4 regions of the Providencia lanzhouensis genome follow, and region 2 is predicted to be linked to each of the others. Evidence: predicted binding sites of a transcription regulator. Region 2 holds the regulator's gene; each other region holds the start of a gene.

Region 1 (4,221 bases), 560 kb from region 2:
AATAAACTGGTCGCATTCTACGATGACAACGGCATCTCTATCGATGGTGAAGTCGAAGGTTGGTTTACTGATGATACCGCAGCACGTTTCGAAGCATACGGCTGGCACGTTATCCGTGACATCGATGGTCACGATGCAGATCAAATCAACGCTGCAGTGAACGAAGCTCACAAACAATCAGACAAACCAACGCTGATTATGTGCAAAACCGTTATCGGTTTTGGTTCACCAAACAAAGCAGGTACCGAAGCGGTTCACGGCGCACCTTTAGGTGATGCAGAAATCGCAGCAACTCGTGAAGCACTGGGCTGGAAATTCGGTCCATTCGAAATCCCAGCAGATATCTACCAAGCTTGGGATGCGCGTGAAGCCGGTAAAGAAAAACAGCATTCTTGGAATGAAAAATTTGCGGCATACGCAAAAGCATACCCAGAATTAGCGAAAGAATTCGAACGTCGTATGGCGGGTGAACTGCCAGCGAACTTTGATGCAGAAGCGAAAAAATTCGTTGAAAACCTGCAACAAAACCCTGCGAACATCGCAAGCCGTAAAGCATCTCAAAACGCATTAGAAGCATTTGGTAAAGTATTACCAGAATTCATGGGCGGTTCTGCGGACTTAGCGCCAAGTAACTTAACCATGTGGTCAGGTTCTAAACCTCTGAACGAAGACAAAGCGGGTAACTACATCCATTACGGTGTTCGTGAATTCGGTATGTCCGCTATCATGAACGGTATCGCTCTGCACGGCGGTTTCATCCCTTACGGCGCAACATTCTTAATGTTCGTTGAATACGCACGTAACGCAGTACGTATGGCAGCGCTGATGAAAATTCGCAGCATCTTCGTTTACACTCATGACTCTATCGGTCTGGGTGAAGATGGTCCAACGCACCAACCAGTAGAACAGCTGGCGAGTCTGCGTGTGACACCAAACATGAGCACATGGCGTCCATGTGACCAAGTAGAATCTGCGGTTGCATGGAAATATGCCATTGAGCGTAAAGATGGTCCAAGCGCACTGATTTTCTCTCGTCAAAACCTAGAACAGCAACCTCGTACCGCTGAGCAATTAGCAAATATCGAGAAAGGCGCTTATATCCTGAAAGATTGCGCAGGCACGCCTGAGCTGATCTTTATTGCAACCGGTTCTGAAGTTGAATTAGCGGTGAAAGCGGCTGACCAACTGACTGCGGAAGGTCGTAAAGTTCGCGTTGTTTCTATGCCTTCTACAGATGCATTCGACAAGCAAGATGCGGCTTATCGTGAAGCCGTTCTGCCTGCAAACGTCAGTGCTCGTGTGGCTATCGAAGCGGGTATCGCAGATTACTGGTTCAAATACACTGGTCTGAATGGCGCTATCATCGGTATGCACTCATTCGGTGAATCAGCACCAGCTGATCAGCTCTACAAAGAGTTTGGCATTACGGTTGAAAACGCCGTTAAAGCTGCAAAATCTCTGCTGAAATAATTCATTTAATTGTTTGAGGTGTGTTCCGAATAAACGGTCGCGCCTCTGAAAATAAAGTGAATTAACCTAATTTACGCCTCAATATCAAGTTTGGTATTGAGGCGTTGTTTTTTTGTGCACCGTTTCTTGTTTTTCTATTGCGTTCTCTAAATATATCCCTTAATCTAAAACTTGATAAGCTGAACCGTTTCAGTTGCATTTGAAATAATGTAAATAAATTTTAAAAATGTCGAGTGAAGCACACTTTTGATGTTTGACAGTTAAAATGAGCAGTAGAGTTGGTGGTAGTCAGTTATCCTTAGCAACCGTGTGATTTTGCTCAGATACAAGGTGTAGAATGGCAATCAGGGTAGCAATAAACGGCTTCGGTCGAATTGGTCGAAGTGTTCTCAGAGCGTTATATGAATCAGGTCGCCGGGCAGAAATTGTCGTTGTTGCGGTCAATGAATTAGCGGAACCTGAAGGTATCGCTCATTTGCTGAAATATGATTCAAGTCACGGACGCTTTGCGTGGGATGTTCGCCTTAATGGCGACCAGCTACAAGTTGGAGATGACAGTATGCGTCTTTTCCATCAAGCGGATATCAGCAAGCTACCTTGGAAAGAGCTCGGTGTGGATGTGGTATTAGATTGCACGGGTGTTTACGGCTCTCGCGAAGATGGGTTAAAGCATCTGCAAGCCGGCGCGAAAAAAGTGCTTTTTTCCCATCCAGGAACCGATGATCTCGATGCGACCATTGTGTATGGTGTTAACCATGACAGCCTACAAAGAAGCGATAACATCGTTTCCAATGCATCTTGTACCACCAACTGTATTATTCCAGTCATCAAAGTGTTGGATGATGCATTTGGTATCGAGTCAGGCACAGTCACCACCATTCATGCATCCATGAATGATCAACCCGTGATTGACGCTTACCATAAAGATTTACGCAGAACGCGCGCAGCGAGCCAATCGATTATTCCTGTTGATACCAAATTAGCAGCGGGGATCACTCGAATTTTTCCAAAATTCCAAGGCAGCTTTGAAGCGATTTCTGTACGCGTTCCAACCACTAATGTCACCGCCATTGACTTAAGTGTCACTGTAGATGCGGATGTTTGTGTTGATAAAGTTAACAAGCTATTACAGAGCGCCGCGCACGGGCATTTTCGTGGTATAGTAGACTATACTGAACTACCGTTAGTCTCGATGGATTTTAATCATGATCCGCACAGCGCGATTATTGATGGCACGCAAACACGAGTTAGCGGCAAGAACTTAATCAAAACCCTGGTTTGGTGTGATAACGAATGGGGGTTTGCTAACCGGATGCTAGATACAACCCTAGCGATGGCAGCAACAGGTTTAAACTAATTGGCGCCTGACAGACAGCGGGGCACAATAGGTAAATACACTATTGACCTCCTCGCACAGTCGCTAATGAAAACTTTATAGAGAATCAACAAGAGGATTCACCATGTCTGTAATTAAGATGACCGATTTGGACTTAGCGGGTAAACGCGTTTTCATTCGTTCGGACCTAAACGTTCCTGTTAAAGACGGTAAAGTTACTTCAGATGCACGTATCCGTGCTTCATTACCAACAATTGAATTAGCGCTGAAACAAGGTGCTAAAGTCATGGTTACTTCCCACCTCGGTCGTCCGACGGAAGGTGAGTACAATGAAGAGTTTTCACTGCAACCTGTTGTTGACTATCTGGCAGAAAAATTAGACAACCCAGTTCGTTTAGTTAAAGACTACCTGAACGGTGTTGATATCGCTGCTGGCGAATTAGTTGTTTTAGAAAACGTGCGCTTTAACAAAGGCGAGAAGAAAGACGACGAAACGCTGTCTAAACAGTATGCAGCACTGTGTGATGTCTACGTTATGGATGCATTCGGTACGGCTCACCGTGCTCAAGCGTCAACGCACGGCGTGGCTAAATTCTCACCAGTTGCGTGTGCAGGCCCGCTGTTAAGCAACGAATTAGAAGCATTAGGCAAAGCGTTAGGTAACCCAGCGCGCCCAATGGTTGCTATCGTAGGCGGTTCTAAAGTTTCCACTAAACTGACGGTATTAGATTCCCTGTCTAAAATCGCTGACCAACTGATTGTGGGTGGTGGTATCGCGAATACTTTCATCGCAGCAGAAGGCAACAATGTGGGTCGTTCACTGTATGAAGCGGACCTGATCCCAGAAGCGAAAAAATTACTGGCTAACTGCCAAATCCCAGTGCCAACTGATGTTCGCGTGGCTACCGAGTTCTCAGAAACTGCTGAAGCAACACTGAAAGCAAGTAACGCTATCAAAGATGATGAGCAAATTCTGGACTTAGGTGATGAATCCGCAGAACGTCTGGCTGAAATTCTGAAAAATGCGAAAACCATTCTTTGGAACGGCCCTGTGGGCGTATTCGAATTCCCTAACTTCCGTAAGGGAACAGAAATCGTTGCTCGTGCTATCGCAGACAGTGACGCTTTCTCAATCGCTGGTGGTGGTGACACCCTAGCGGCGATCGATTTATTCGGTATCGCTGATAAGATTTCATACATTTCTACCGGTGGCGGTGCTTTCCTTGAATTCGTTGAAGGTAAAAAGCTCCCAGCCGTTGTGATGCTAGAAGAACGTGCTAAAGCGTAATTAATTTGTTCATACACAACAGGCAGCGTAGGCTGCCTGTTCACCACAGGACCTTTTCACATGTCTAAAATTTTTGATTTTGTTAAACCAGGTGTTATCACTGGTGATGATGTACAGAAAGTTTTCG
Region 2 (4,221 bases):
ATCTTATCGAGAGTTATGTTTTGCGCGAAGGAACCGATTATGGCGTTCACGAAAAAAGCTTGCAGGACAAAGTCAATGATGTGAAACGGCAGTTAGTTTCCGGCGAAATTGTGCTAGTCTGGTCTGAGTTACATGAATCGGTAAATTTCATGCCTAATAACCAGTTTCGCCCGTAGCGCTGTTTCTCAAAAATAGTGGTCATGGCGTAAAACAGGGAGTCCACTATGTCGAAGAAGCATCCGATTATTGCAGTGACGGGTTCGAGTGGCGCAGGAACAACCTCAACGAGCCAAGCTTTTCGTAAAATTTTCCATCAATTAAATATCCGCCCAGCCACCCTTGAGGGGGATAGTTTTCATCGTTATACCCGCCCTGAAATGGATATGGCTATTCGTAAAGCTCGCGAGCAAGGGCGCCATATCAGTTATTTCGGCCCAGAAGCCAATGATTTTTCTCTACTGGAACAAACCCTCATTGATTATGCCCAAACGGGTGGCGGTCAATCTCGGAAATATTTACACACTTACGATGAAGCCGTGCCTTATGGTCTACAACCCGGCACATTTACGCCATGGGAGCCATTACCCGCTAATACTGATGTGCTGTTTTATGAAGGATTACATGGTGGCGTAGTCACCCCAGAGCATGATGTTGCTCAGCATGTTGATTTACTTGTCGGTGTAGTACCGATTGTTAACCTTGAATGGATCCAGAAATTGATCCGCGATACCACCGAGCGAGGGCATTCTCGTGAAGCCGTAATGGATTCTGTAGTCCGTTCGATGGGGGATTATATTAACTATATTACGCCGCAGTTTTCTCGTACCCATATTAACTTCCAGCGGGTTCCTACCGTTGACACCTCTAACCCTTTTTCTGCCAAAGCCATTCCTTCACAGGACGAAAGTTTTATTGTTATTCGCTTTAGAGGATTAGAGCAGATCGATTTTCCTTATTTATTATCCATGTTAAATGGCTCGTTTATTTCAGCAATGAATACCATTGTGGTACCCGGAGGGAAATTAGGGCTCGCGATGGAGCTTATTATGATGCCATTAGTGGAAAAATTAATGAAACAACGAAATGGGTAGTTTGAGATTCTCATTAAATAGATAAATAACAAGATGCTTATCTTAATTATCGATAAGCATCTTAATATCAAGAAAATAATTACGGCGTTTTAATTTCGAAGCTATGAGTCACGTTAACCGTTTTTTCTAACATGATAGCAACTGAACAATATTTTTCAGCAGAAAGTTGAACCGCACGCTCTACCACTTTGTCCGTTAATTCACGTCCCGTCACAATAAAGTGCAGGTTGATATCCGTAAAATAACGCGGGGCTTCTTCACGGCGTTGTGAAGTTAATTTCACTTCACAATCAACAATATCCTGACGACCTTTTTGCAGAATAGAAACCACATCAATCGCGCTGCATCCGCCTGCTGCCATTAAAACCATTTCCATCGGACTCGGTGCTTTGTCGCCCGCATTACCATCCATCATGATTTGATGACCTGATGCCGACTCACCTAGAAAAGAGAGCCCTTCAACCCACTTTACGCGTGCTTCCATTTTTATTCCTCTCGAAAATAGTGATATTTATCGTCACATTGTTCCATATATCTAGACAATGTTATATCAGCATTATTAGGCTGAAGCGATACAGGGAAGACTTTCGGCATTGGATATGATACAAACAATGGTCAGTTGATAGGATTAAGATCAAAACTCAACGATTTAATTGATTATATTATACAATTGATATTAATTTACGTTAGCCTAGAGCAGCATTAATAATAGGCATCAATGTGACTTAATATGCTAAGCTAGACACTTTAAAGTCAGCCTTTCCCTACTTTTCGAAAGGTTGCAATAACATACAGAGGATAACGCTAATGGTTCTCGGCAAGCCACAAACAGACCCTACTCTTGAATGGTTTTTGTCACACTGCCATATTCATAAGTATCCATCCAAGAGCACTCTGATCCATCAGGGTGAAAAAGCAGAAACCCTTTACTACATTGTTAAAGGTTCAGTGGCTGTTTTAATCAAAGATGAAGAAGGCAAGGAAATGATTCTCTCTTACCTCAATCAGGGAGATTTCATTGGCGAACTTGGGTTATTTGAAGAAGGGCAAGAACGTACTGCGTGGGTTCGCGCGAAAGTTGCTTGCGAAGTCGCTGAAATTTCTTACAAGAAATTCCGTCAGCTGATTCAAGTCAATCCTGATATCCTGATGCGCCTTTCCGCGCAAATGGCAAGTCGTTTGCAAACCACGTCTGAAAAAGTTGGTAACCTTGCATTCTTAGATGTTACTGGTCGTATTGCTCAAACATTGTTGAATTTAGCTAAACAGCCTGATGCGATGACTCACCCAGACGGTATGCAAATCAAAATTACTCGTCAGGAAATCGGTCAAATCGTAGGTTGTTCTCGCGAAACTGTCGGTCGTATTTTAAAGATGCTGGAAGATCAAAACTTAATCTCCGCACACGGCAAAACAATCGTTGTTTACGGCACTCGCTAATTTACCTGTCAGCCTCACCTTTCTTGGTGAGGCTTCGATATTGAAATAGCTTTATACTTCACGTACAAAGCTATTTTCTCTTAATTAAGAACCTTTATATTCTCCCTCTCATTTATATACGTTCATTGATGAGTATCGTTTCTTTATATAATTATAGTTAATTGTCAAATTAAGATAGTGGTAACTAAACCATTATTGAGAGTTGACAACACGATGATTAAAAATATCAATCCAAGAAACGAAAGCATTATTAATATCAATGATAATAAAATCATAACCACTTCATCATTATCTAATAAAATAAAAAAAACCAATAATATTGATTCATGCATACCCGATAATAATCGCCTATCTAATTTACATTATCAAAAAAAACATTTCGCTATATCGACTTGTCACTTTGAGCCAAGTGAACAAAAAGAAATTAATCTAATTAAATACTCACCTCCTGTAGAAAAAATAACACTTCCCTATAAATATCATGAAGCTATTGAAGTTAATGACCATTTTTTAATTCTTAAATCCCCACGTGTTTTTAACCATTCCGTCTCAATAAAAAACCAGCCACTTATTAATGAAAAACAGGATGCCAAACTAATGCTAATTGATAAAACAAGTACTCCAGAAACCAATGTTTTTAAAGAATTTAATTTAAAACGTTCATCAAGCCGATTTTCAAACTTAATTTTAGAAATAAAATCGACCCATGAAAAAGGTATTCGCTATTTAAAAAACATCTTTAAAAAAAACAAGAGTGAACAATTTTTAGTCACCTTTAAAAAGGAAATCGAAACCCAAAAAAAACATGAAATAACAAAAGAAAACAATGTAATCACTTATCAAAATACCGCTTCGACTCAAAAGGTTGAAGATAATCTTAACACGCTAAAATCATTAAAAGCTAACCTAGCTGAGCAACTGAAAAAAACAGAGACAGACAAAGAAAATGCAATAAAAGCAGATGAAGAGAGAATAAAAAAAGAAGCTGAATCAAGCATGATACAGAAAACTTCTATTTTAAAAATAAATGATGAGAATAAAATAAAGAGCAATAATAACGAATTTGAGTTCAATGATGAGCTTGAGTGGGATAATGACACTAGTGATTGGAGTCATAATTTACACAAAAAAATTAACGGCAGTTTGGTTCGCTTATCAACTCCATCAACACATCAACTAAATAAATTACTTGTTGATGAAACTGACATGAAATCAATAAATCGACATCTTAAAAATATGGACACACTGAATGAACTTGAAAATAAAATTCATTCCAGTAATGAAAGTTTAAACTCCAACTCATCCGGCTATTTTTCAGAAAAAACGGATGAATCAGGATATAGTTCAGAAGAAACAGCAAAGATACATGTAAAAAATGATCATATTGCTACTCAAAAAAATAAAGAATTAAAAAACAAAGAAACAGAGAATACAGAGACGCCTCATAAAAAAACACACATTGTCGTGAAGCCAAAGAAAAAAACATATCAATTTAATGGAAAAATTAACCAAACTAGAACATCAATGTTAAGAGCCAAACATAATAGTGAAAAATATCAGTTTTCATCAAATGAAAACTCATCAAAAATAGCATCAAATAAAGGAAAACCCAATACTAAAAATTTAGATGCTATGTTGGATAAAACAGAAAAAACCATGAATGAAATAAATAATCTGAGCAAACAAATAG
Region 3 (4,221 bases), 390 kb from region 2:
AATAAAACCCGCCAAGTTATGGCTCAACTCCCGCTAAGTTGTCTTGTGTTTGAAACCGATGCACCGGATATGCCTGTATCCGGTTTTCAAGGTGAGCCTAATCGGCCTGAGCGTATTCAATGGGTATTTCAATCTTTGTGTGAGCTGCGCCACGAATCTCCGGATGAAATAGCACAACAACTTTACAACAATAGCCGGACGTTATTTAATCTAATTTAGACTATAATTAGTCAATTAATAATTATTTCTTAAGTATTTTATGTAGTTATCCGAGTAAATCCATTCAGCTTTTTACCTCTTCTACTATCGCTTTAGTGCTTTTCCAGACTAAACTGATCTTCTATTGTGATTTTCGTCACAATATTTGAATTTATGTTACTTATTGCACTTTGGATTTGTGATGAATGTTGGGGGTTATTAATGATGACTGGTTATAATCATCGAACTAAGATTCGTGGAATCTTGCGAGTTTCTTTATACATTAACCTAGAATTAAGTGAACAGGGATACTTCCATGCAACTCATTTTGAGTATTGTTGGGATGGCGGTGCTTATTGCGATAGCCGTTCTCTTCTCCAGCAATCGTCGCGCAATTAGACTTCGTACAGTCGGCGGTGCTTTTTTAATCCAAGTCGCTATCGGCGCATTCGTTCTATACTCCCCAGCGGGACGTAGCGTTTTACAAGGCATGTCCGACGGTGTTTCTAAAGTTATCGGTTACGGTCAAGATGGGATGAGCTTCATCTTTGGTGGTCTAGTTTCCGACAAAATGTTTGAATTATTTGGCGGCGGCGGCTTTATCTTTGCTTTCCGTGTATTGCCGATCATCGTCTTCTTCTCATCTCTGATTGCAGTCCTGTATTATCTCGGCATCATGCAACTGGTCATCAAAATTCTAGGTGGTGGTCTGCAAAAAGTACTGGGAACGTCAAGAACCGAATCACTGTCTGCAACCGCGAATATTTTCGTCGGTCAAACTGAAGCGCCTCTGGTTGTTCGTCCCTATATTTCTACCATGACTAACTCTGAGCTGTTTGCCATCATGTGTGGTGGTTTAGCGTCTGTAGCGGGTTCAGTATTAGCGGGTTATGCGCAAATGGGTGTTCCAATGGAATATCTGATTGCGGCATCCTTCATGGCGGCACCGGGTGGATTACTGTTTGCTAAGTTAATGGTTCCTGAAACTGAAGTTGCTAAAGATGATGTGGATGCTAAAGATTTAGTGGCAGAAGAAGATCGCCCAGCGAACATCATCGATGCAGCCGCATCTGGTGCAGCATCCGGTATGCAACTGGCTCTGAACGTGGGGGCAATGTTACTGGCGTTCATCGCATTAATTGCATTAATTAACGGTATTTTAAGTGGCGTGGGTGGCTGGTTTGACTATCCGCAATTATCCCTCGAATTATTACTAGGTTGGGTATTTGCCCCAATCGCATACCTGATTGGTGTGCCGTGGAGCGAAGCGACAATTGCCGGTTCTTTCATCGGGCAAAAAGTGGTTGTAAACGAATTCGTTGCTTTCATGAACTTCGGCGAATATATGAAAGCAGATGCGGATGTGATTGCGGCGGGCAAACAAGTTCTGTCTGATCACACTAAAGCGATTATTTCCTTCGCGCTGTGTGGTTTTGCGAACTTATCTTCTGTGGCAATTTTGCTGGGCGGCTTAGGTGGAATGGCACCAAATCGCCGTAGTGATGTGGCTCGTTTAGGTATGAAAGCTGTTATGGCGGGTACACTCTCTAACTTAATGAGTGCAACGATTGCTGGCTTCTTCTTAACATTAGCTGCAATGACCGCAATGTAATCCCCCTGTTTGTGTAGCGGAAAGGCGATTGGTCTTTCCGCTGTCATTTTCTTCTGCGATATTCTTTTTCTGGTTTTTATCGTAACTCTTACTTTTTCAACTATTCTTAACGTAATCAATTTAAGACGAGAAGGCTGCAGCCTGTATAATGGCTGACAAAGAGTGAGCAATTACCTATGGAATTGTGATATCGTTCACGAATATATATTTAATAATGTAACGTTCAGTCGATAAATGTGATTTGTAGCGCATAAAATACCCCAGTTACGTGGTCAAATAGGTAACAGTAAGTTGCCACGGAACTGATAGTTCATAGAGTCAACTGGCTCTAGGGCATCGTGCGGTGAGATGGATCTCAGCTGCTGAGTTTGGAAAACCTAACTAGCATCTTTATGGAACAAGCCCGCTCGCCAACAAAGAACGTATCGTTCTGAAAGAATTAACATCGTTGGAGAGTTATATGACTGATTTAAAAGCAGCAGCGCAACGCGCACTGACCCTGATGGATTTAACCACGTTAAATGACGACGACACTGACGCAAAAGTGATCGCCTTATGTCACCAGGCAAAAAGCCCAGCAGGTCACACCGCTGCTATCTGTATTTATCCTCGTTTTATTCCTATCGCACGTAAAACTTTACGTGAGCAAGGAACGCCAGATATCCGCATTGCAACCGTCACCAACTTCCCACATGGTAATGATGATATAGAGATTGCTTTAGCAGAAACTAAAGCTGCCATTGCTTATGGTGCGGATGAAGTTGACGTTGTATTCCCATACCGTGCACTGATGGCTGGTAATGAAAAAATCGGTTTCGATTTAGTGAAAGCATGTAAGGATGCTTGTGCGGCTGCAAATGTATTACTTAAAGTGATCATTGAAACTGGCGAACTAAAAGATGCCGCTTTAATCCGTAAAGCGTCTGAAATTTCAATTAATGCAGGTGCTGATTTTATTAAGACATCTACAGGTAAAGTGCCTGTGAATGCCACTTTAGAAAGCGCAGAAATCATGATGCAAGTCATTCATGATATGGGCGTTGCGAAAAGTGTTGGTTTCAAACCTGCTGGCGGCGTTCGTACCGCTGAAGAAGCAGCACAATATTTAGCCTTAGCAAGCAAAATCTTAGGCGATAACTGGGCTGATGCTCGCCATTTCCGTTTCGGCGCATCTAGCTTATTAGCGAATTTATTAAATACGCTGGGATTTGACGTTAAAAAATCTTCCAGCAGCTATTAATAATCGCAATTATTAGTGACATCAGACTGTTGCCCAATCTCACTTGGGCAACAGCCGTGACTATTTAGCCGAAGAATTCGATGTGAATTAAGGAGCCTATTGTGTTTCTCGCTCAAGAAATTATTCGTAAAAAACGTGACGGCAAACCATTAAGCGAAGAAGAGATCCGCTTCTTCATCAATGGTGTGCGTGATAACACGGTTTCTGAAGGTCAGATTGCAGCCCTAGCAATGACCATCTATTTCAATGATATGACAACCCCAGAACGTGTTGCGCTAACGCTAGCGATGCGTGACTCAGGTACCGTATTAAATTGGAAATCACTGAATCTTAATGGCCCACTCGTGGATAAACACTCCACCGGTGGCGTGGGTGACGTGACTTCACTCATGTTGGGACCTATGGTTGCTGCATGTGGTGGTTATGTTCCGATGATTTCCGGTCGCGGCTTAGGTCACACCGGTGGAACACTTGATAAGCTCGAAGCTATTCCTGGGTTTGATATTTTCCCTGACGATGAGCGTTTCCGCGACATTATCAAAAATGTCGGCGTGGCGATTATTGGTCAAACCAACTCATTAGCGCCTGCTGACAAGCGTTTCTATGCGACTCGCGATATCACGGCGACTGTGGATTCTATTCCGCTTATCACCGCGTCTATCTTAGGTAAAAAATTAGCCGAAGGGTTAGATGCGTTAGTGATGGACGTTAAAGTGGGTTCTGGTGCATTTATGCCAACCTACGAAAAATCAGAGCAACTGGCTGAATCTATCGTGCAAGTCGCCAATGGAGCAGGCTGCAATACCACCGCATTATTAACTGACATGAACGAGGTACTGGCATCTAGCGCCGGTAATGCCGTTGAAGTCCGCGAAGCCGTGCAGTTCTTGACGGGCGAATACCGTAACCCACGTTTGTTCGAAGTCACCATGGCGTTGTGTGTGGAAATGCTAGTGTCAGGTAAGTTGGCGTCGGATCGTGACGATGCGCGTCAGAAATTACAAGCGGTGCTGGATAACGGTAAAGCGGCTGAAGTGTTTGGACGTATGGTCGCAGCACAAAAAGGGCCAAAAGATTTTGTTGAGAATTACAGCAAATATCTGCCAACAGCTGTCCTCAGTAAAGCCGTTTACGCGCCTCAAGCGGGAATTATCACACAAATGGACACACG
Region 4 (4,221 bases), 1.8 Mb from region 2:
ATCGTAAGAAATATTCTTCAACAACCGGTTAAAGCGCTAATCTTGCGCTCTTACGGTGTCGGTAATGCTCCTCAGCAACCCGAGCTTTTACGCATCCTTCGTGAAGCAACTTCTCGCGGCATTATTGTCGTCAACCTCACCCAATGTATTTCTGGGCGTGTAAATATGGAAGGTTACGCCACAGGACATGCATTAGCAGAATCTGGAGTGATCAGTGGTTTTGATATGACTTTTGAAGCCGCATTGAGTAAATTACATTACTTACTAAGCCAAGATTATACCTCTGAGCTTATTCGAGAATTAATGCAAAATAACCTGCGTGGTGAATTAAGCTACGCTGATGAATAAGCTATAACCTACTGAGAAGAAAGATGAAATCAGCATTACTGTTAGTAGACTTACAAAATGATTTTTGTACTGGTGGTGCTCTCGCTGTAAAACAAAGCGAACAGGTTATTGAAACCGCTAACCAAGTTATTGAGCAATGCCAAAAACAGGGTATCACTGTGATCGCCAGCCAAGATTGGCATCCAGAAAACCATCTCAGTTTTGCCGTGAACTCTGGCCAGCCTATTGGTGCCCTTGGTGAACTTAATGGATTGCCACAGGTTTGGTGGCCAGTTCACTGCGTGCAAGGCTCCCATGGCGCTGATTTTTATCCAGAGCTTAATCACCAAGCTATTCAAAAGGTATTTACTAAAGGTGAAAATCCGCAAGTCGATAGCTACAGTGCCTTTTTTGATAATGACAGAGTCAGTCAAACAGAGCTGCATACATGGCTTCAGCAACAACAAATCAGCCATTTAATGATTATGGGCATTGCGACGGACTATTGTGTGAAGTTTACTGTACTGGACGCACTGAGGCTGGGCTATCGTGTTGATGTGCTAACGGATGGGTGCCGTGGCGTTAATTTAGCCCCTGAAGATAGCCAGAAGGCTTTAGCGGAAATGCAGAGTGCGGGGGCTAGTCTAATCACATCATCCCGCTAGAATACTGTAGTAACTAGCCATGATATAGGTTTGAAATTCGCCCCGTTAGCTGACGGGGCGATATACTGACTTAGTCGTTATCCTGCGGTTTCAATGTCGCAAGTCTATCCCCTTGGAAAAGCGCTTTTAACTCTTGCTTGCTCTTCATGGTAATTTGACCGTCAGTACCGACCGTCATGTGTTCCGCATCATGGTTATGGCGTGACTGCCATAGCATCACCATCTGCAAAGTATTTTCTTTCTGCTCTGGCGTTAATGCCACACCATCTGGCCATTTACCTAACTCCACTGCAGTCACTAAACGCTGGTAAATTTCAGGGGTCATGACAGACAGTAATTGATCTATTTGTTGTGCATCCATTTCTACGCTCACGTTACGCCTCATCACATCAATCTAGTGGCAATCTCGATAATTATTCTTGCGGTGTTATATCTATAGTGTATTTTGAATAACTAGCTGAATCGTTATTGCCAAATGTATTTTGACACTTCAGCAAGCTTCAGCACGTTATCCTAGGGTCTTTTCACCCGTTTGGTCATCCGTAAAACTTAGCGATGCTGAATTTATGCAGTAACGCTGTCCTGTTGGTTGTGGGCCATCAGGAAATACATGCCCAAGATGCGCATTGCAATTACCACAACGCACTTCTATTCGATGCATACCGTGAGAAAAATCTTCGATAAATTTTATCAAACTTTCATCAATCGGTTGAAAGAAACTCGGCCATCCGCAGCCTGCATCAAATTTGGTCTCAGAAAGGAATAAAGGGGTTCCACAACAGAGGCATTCATACACGCCATCTTTACGGTTATGCAATAATTGGCCGCTAAACGGGGGCTCTGTGCCAGCGTGTTGTGTAACATGCAGCTGGACTTGGTTAAGCTTTGATAAATCAATAGCTTGCTTATCTTTATTCGACATTGATTACCTACTTTTTTTCAAAAAGATGCGCATTAAAACGATTTTGCATCCATTTCAAGCAACAAAAACTTAACAACGCTCAGTGGAAAACTATTCTAGACTATTAAGGTTAGAACTTTACGGTTTGATTTGTGATGAGCCTCACATATATCACTGATGGATGGTTTCATTATGCTGAACAATCCCGATAATACGTGCGGCTGTATTTGCTGCTGAAGTGACTGACAAATATGCAGATAGTGGTATCAGAATTGATTTTTTTCAATAATTGACACGATTCCGCTTGACGGCTGGCAAGGTTTTGGTAACTTTAAGTACATCTTAATTCACGAAATAAAATAGCTGGTGGAAATACTATGACTATCAAAGTAGGTATTAATGGTTTTGGTCGTATCGGCCGTATCGTTTTCCGTGCTGCACAAGAGCGTTCTGACATCGAAATCGTTGCTATCAACGACCTACTCGATGCAGAGTACATGGCATACATGTTGAAATACGACTCAACTCACGGTCGTTTCAACGGTACTGTTGAAGTTAAAGATGGTCACTTAGTTGTTAACGGTAAAAAAATCCGTGTTACAGCAGAGAAAGATCCTGCGAACCTGAAATGGAACGAAGTCGGTGTTGATGTTGTTGCTGAAGCAACAGGTATCTTCCTGACTGACGAGACTGCTCGTAAACACATCCAAGCAGGCGCGAAGAAAGTTGTGTTAACTGGTCCTTCTAAAGATGACACTCCAATGTTCGTTATGGGCGTTAACCACAAAGCTTACGCAGGCCAAGAAATCGTTTCTAACGCATCTTGCACAACTAACTGCTTAGCTCCACTGGCTAAAGTTATCAACGACAAATTTGGTATCGTTGAAGGTCTGATGACCACTGTTCACGCAACCACAGCAACTCAAAAAACTGTTGATGGTCCATCTCACAAAGACTGGCGTGGTGGTCGTGGTGCTTCTCAGAACATCATCCCATCTTCAACTGGTGCTGCTAAAGCTGTAGGTAAAGTTATTCCTGAGCTGAACGGTAAACTGACTGGTATGTCTTTCCGTGTTCCAACTCCTAACGTTTCTGTTGTTGACCTGACTGCACGTCTGGCGAAACCAGCAACTTACGCACAAATCTGCGACGCTATTAAAGAAGCTGCAGAAGGCGAACTGAAAGGCGTTCTGGGTTACACTGAAGACGACGTTGTATCTACCGATTTCAACGGCGAAAAACTGACTTCAGTATTTGATGCTAAAGCAGGTATCGCTCTGAACGATAACTTTGTGAAACTGGTTTCTTGGTATGACAACGAAACTGGCTACTCTAACAAAGTTCTAGACCTGATTGCTCACATCTCTAAATAAGCGTTGTTAAGTAATCAGTGTGACTGAGCCGCCTTTTGGCGGCTCTTTTGTATCTTTCATACATTCAAAATTAAAGCCCAGCTCAATATACTCCAAGCTGCGTCTCCCGCTTCATTCAATGCCGCTTGCAGTATCGTGAGTTTGTTATATTGTTATTTCTAGTTACTGCTCTATTTATAGTCGCTGATTTAGGTCGTGATGATGGACCAACAACCACAGGCGCAAGACAATGCATGATAAAATTTTTGCTTTACCTGTTATCAAACAAATTTCCCCTTACATTACCCAACGTCAACTTGGGGATTTACCACTGATCGTCATTTCGCATCCAAAAGTGCGTGGTGCTGTGAGCTTGCAAGGTGCCCACTTAATTGACTGGCAACCCGCAGGTCAAAAACCCTGTCTTTGGCTAAGTCCCGAAAGTGCATTTAAAGAAGGGGTTGCCATTCGTGGTGGTATTCCTATTTGCTGGCCATGGTTTGGTCCTGTAAACAGCCCTAGTCACGGATTCGCCCGTATTTTACCTTGGCAATTTACGGCTCATAATGAGCATGATTGTGGTGTGATCCTCACCTTTACCCTGACGGATAACGAATACACCCGCAAATTATGGCCTCATGAGTTCACGCTGATTTTACGTATGAAGCTCGGGGAAACCTGCGAGCTTGAGTTAGAAAGTTATGGTGACTTCGAGGCTACCGCTGCATTACACAGCTATTTCAATATCAGTGATATCCAGAAAGCCACCGTTTATGGTCTTGGTGGACATTACATTGATAAAGTGGCTGACAGAGAAGCCTATATTTCAGAGCCGCTGAAATTTAATAAGCACACTGACCGCATATATACCGAGCCGGAAGAATACAGCTTATTGCGTGATGATGGCTGGAATCGCACCATTGAGTTACATCATTATCATCACAGTGATGTGGTGTGCTGGAACCCTTGGGCAGAA

What was found. The regulator CRP, encoded in region 2, controls carbon source genes, mostly activating them, when cyclic AMP is high. The targets are predictions, from matches to a motif close to ATGTGANNNNNNTCACAT.
Region 1: a site for CRP is predicted at 1,778-1,795, ahead of epd (erythrose-4-phosphate dehydrogenase). Genes of this name have one in related genera too.
Region 3: a site for CRP is predicted at 2,045-2,062, ahead of deoC (deoxyribose-phosphate aldolase). Genes of this name have one in related genera too.
Region 4: a site for CRP is predicted at 2,044-2,061, ahead of msrB (peptide-methionine (R)-S-oxide reductase MsrB). Genes of this name have one in related genera too.

What each region holds. Positions count from the first base shown of each region.
Region 1 covers NZ_CP174123.1:917,702-921,922, forward strand. Annotated here, with positions in the region: gene tkt (transketolase) at 1-1,470, shown strand, start outside; gene epd (erythrose-4-phosphate dehydrogenase) at 1,808-2,827, shown strand; gene pgk (phosphoglycerate kinase) at 2,931-4,094, shown strand; gene fbaA (class II fructose-bisphosphate aldolase) at 4,155-4,221, shown strand, end outside.
Region 2 covers NZ_CP174123.1:358,333-362,553, reverse strand. Annotated here, with positions in the region: gene ACIH2S_RS01655 (YheU family protein) at 1-176, shown strand, start outside; gene ACIH2S_RS01650 (phosphoribulokinase) at 225-1,091, shown strand; gene ACIH2S_RS01645 (OsmC family protein) at 1,171-1,575, opposite strand; gene crp (cAMP-activated global transcriptional regulator CRP) at 1,899-2,531, shown strand; gene ACIH2S_RS01635 (hypothetical protein) at 2,745-4,221, shown strand, end outside.
Region 3 covers NZ_CP174123.1:744,254-748,474, forward strand. Annotated here, with positions in the region: gene ACIH2S_RS03400 (TatD family hydrolase) at 1-219, shown strand, start outside; gene ACIH2S_RS03405 (NupC/NupG family nucleoside CNT transporter) at 515-1,810, shown strand; gene deoC (deoxyribose-phosphate aldolase) at 2,271-3,050, shown strand; gene deoA (thymidine phosphorylase) at 3,152-4,221, shown strand, end outside.
Region 4 covers NZ_CP174123.1:2,155,324-2,159,544, forward strand. Annotated here, with positions in the region: gene ansA (asparaginase) at 1-348, shown strand, start outside; gene pncA (bifunctional nicotinamidase/pyrazinamidase) at 372-992, shown strand; gene ACIH2S_RS10090 (YeaC family protein) at 1,063-1,353, opposite strand; gene msrB (peptide-methionine (R)-S-oxide reductase MsrB) at 1,501-1,914, opposite strand; gene gapA (glyceraldehyde-3-phosphate dehydrogenase) at 2,271-3,266, shown strand; gene ACIH2S_RS10105 (D-hexose-6-phosphate mutarotase) at 3,496-4,221, shown strand, end outside.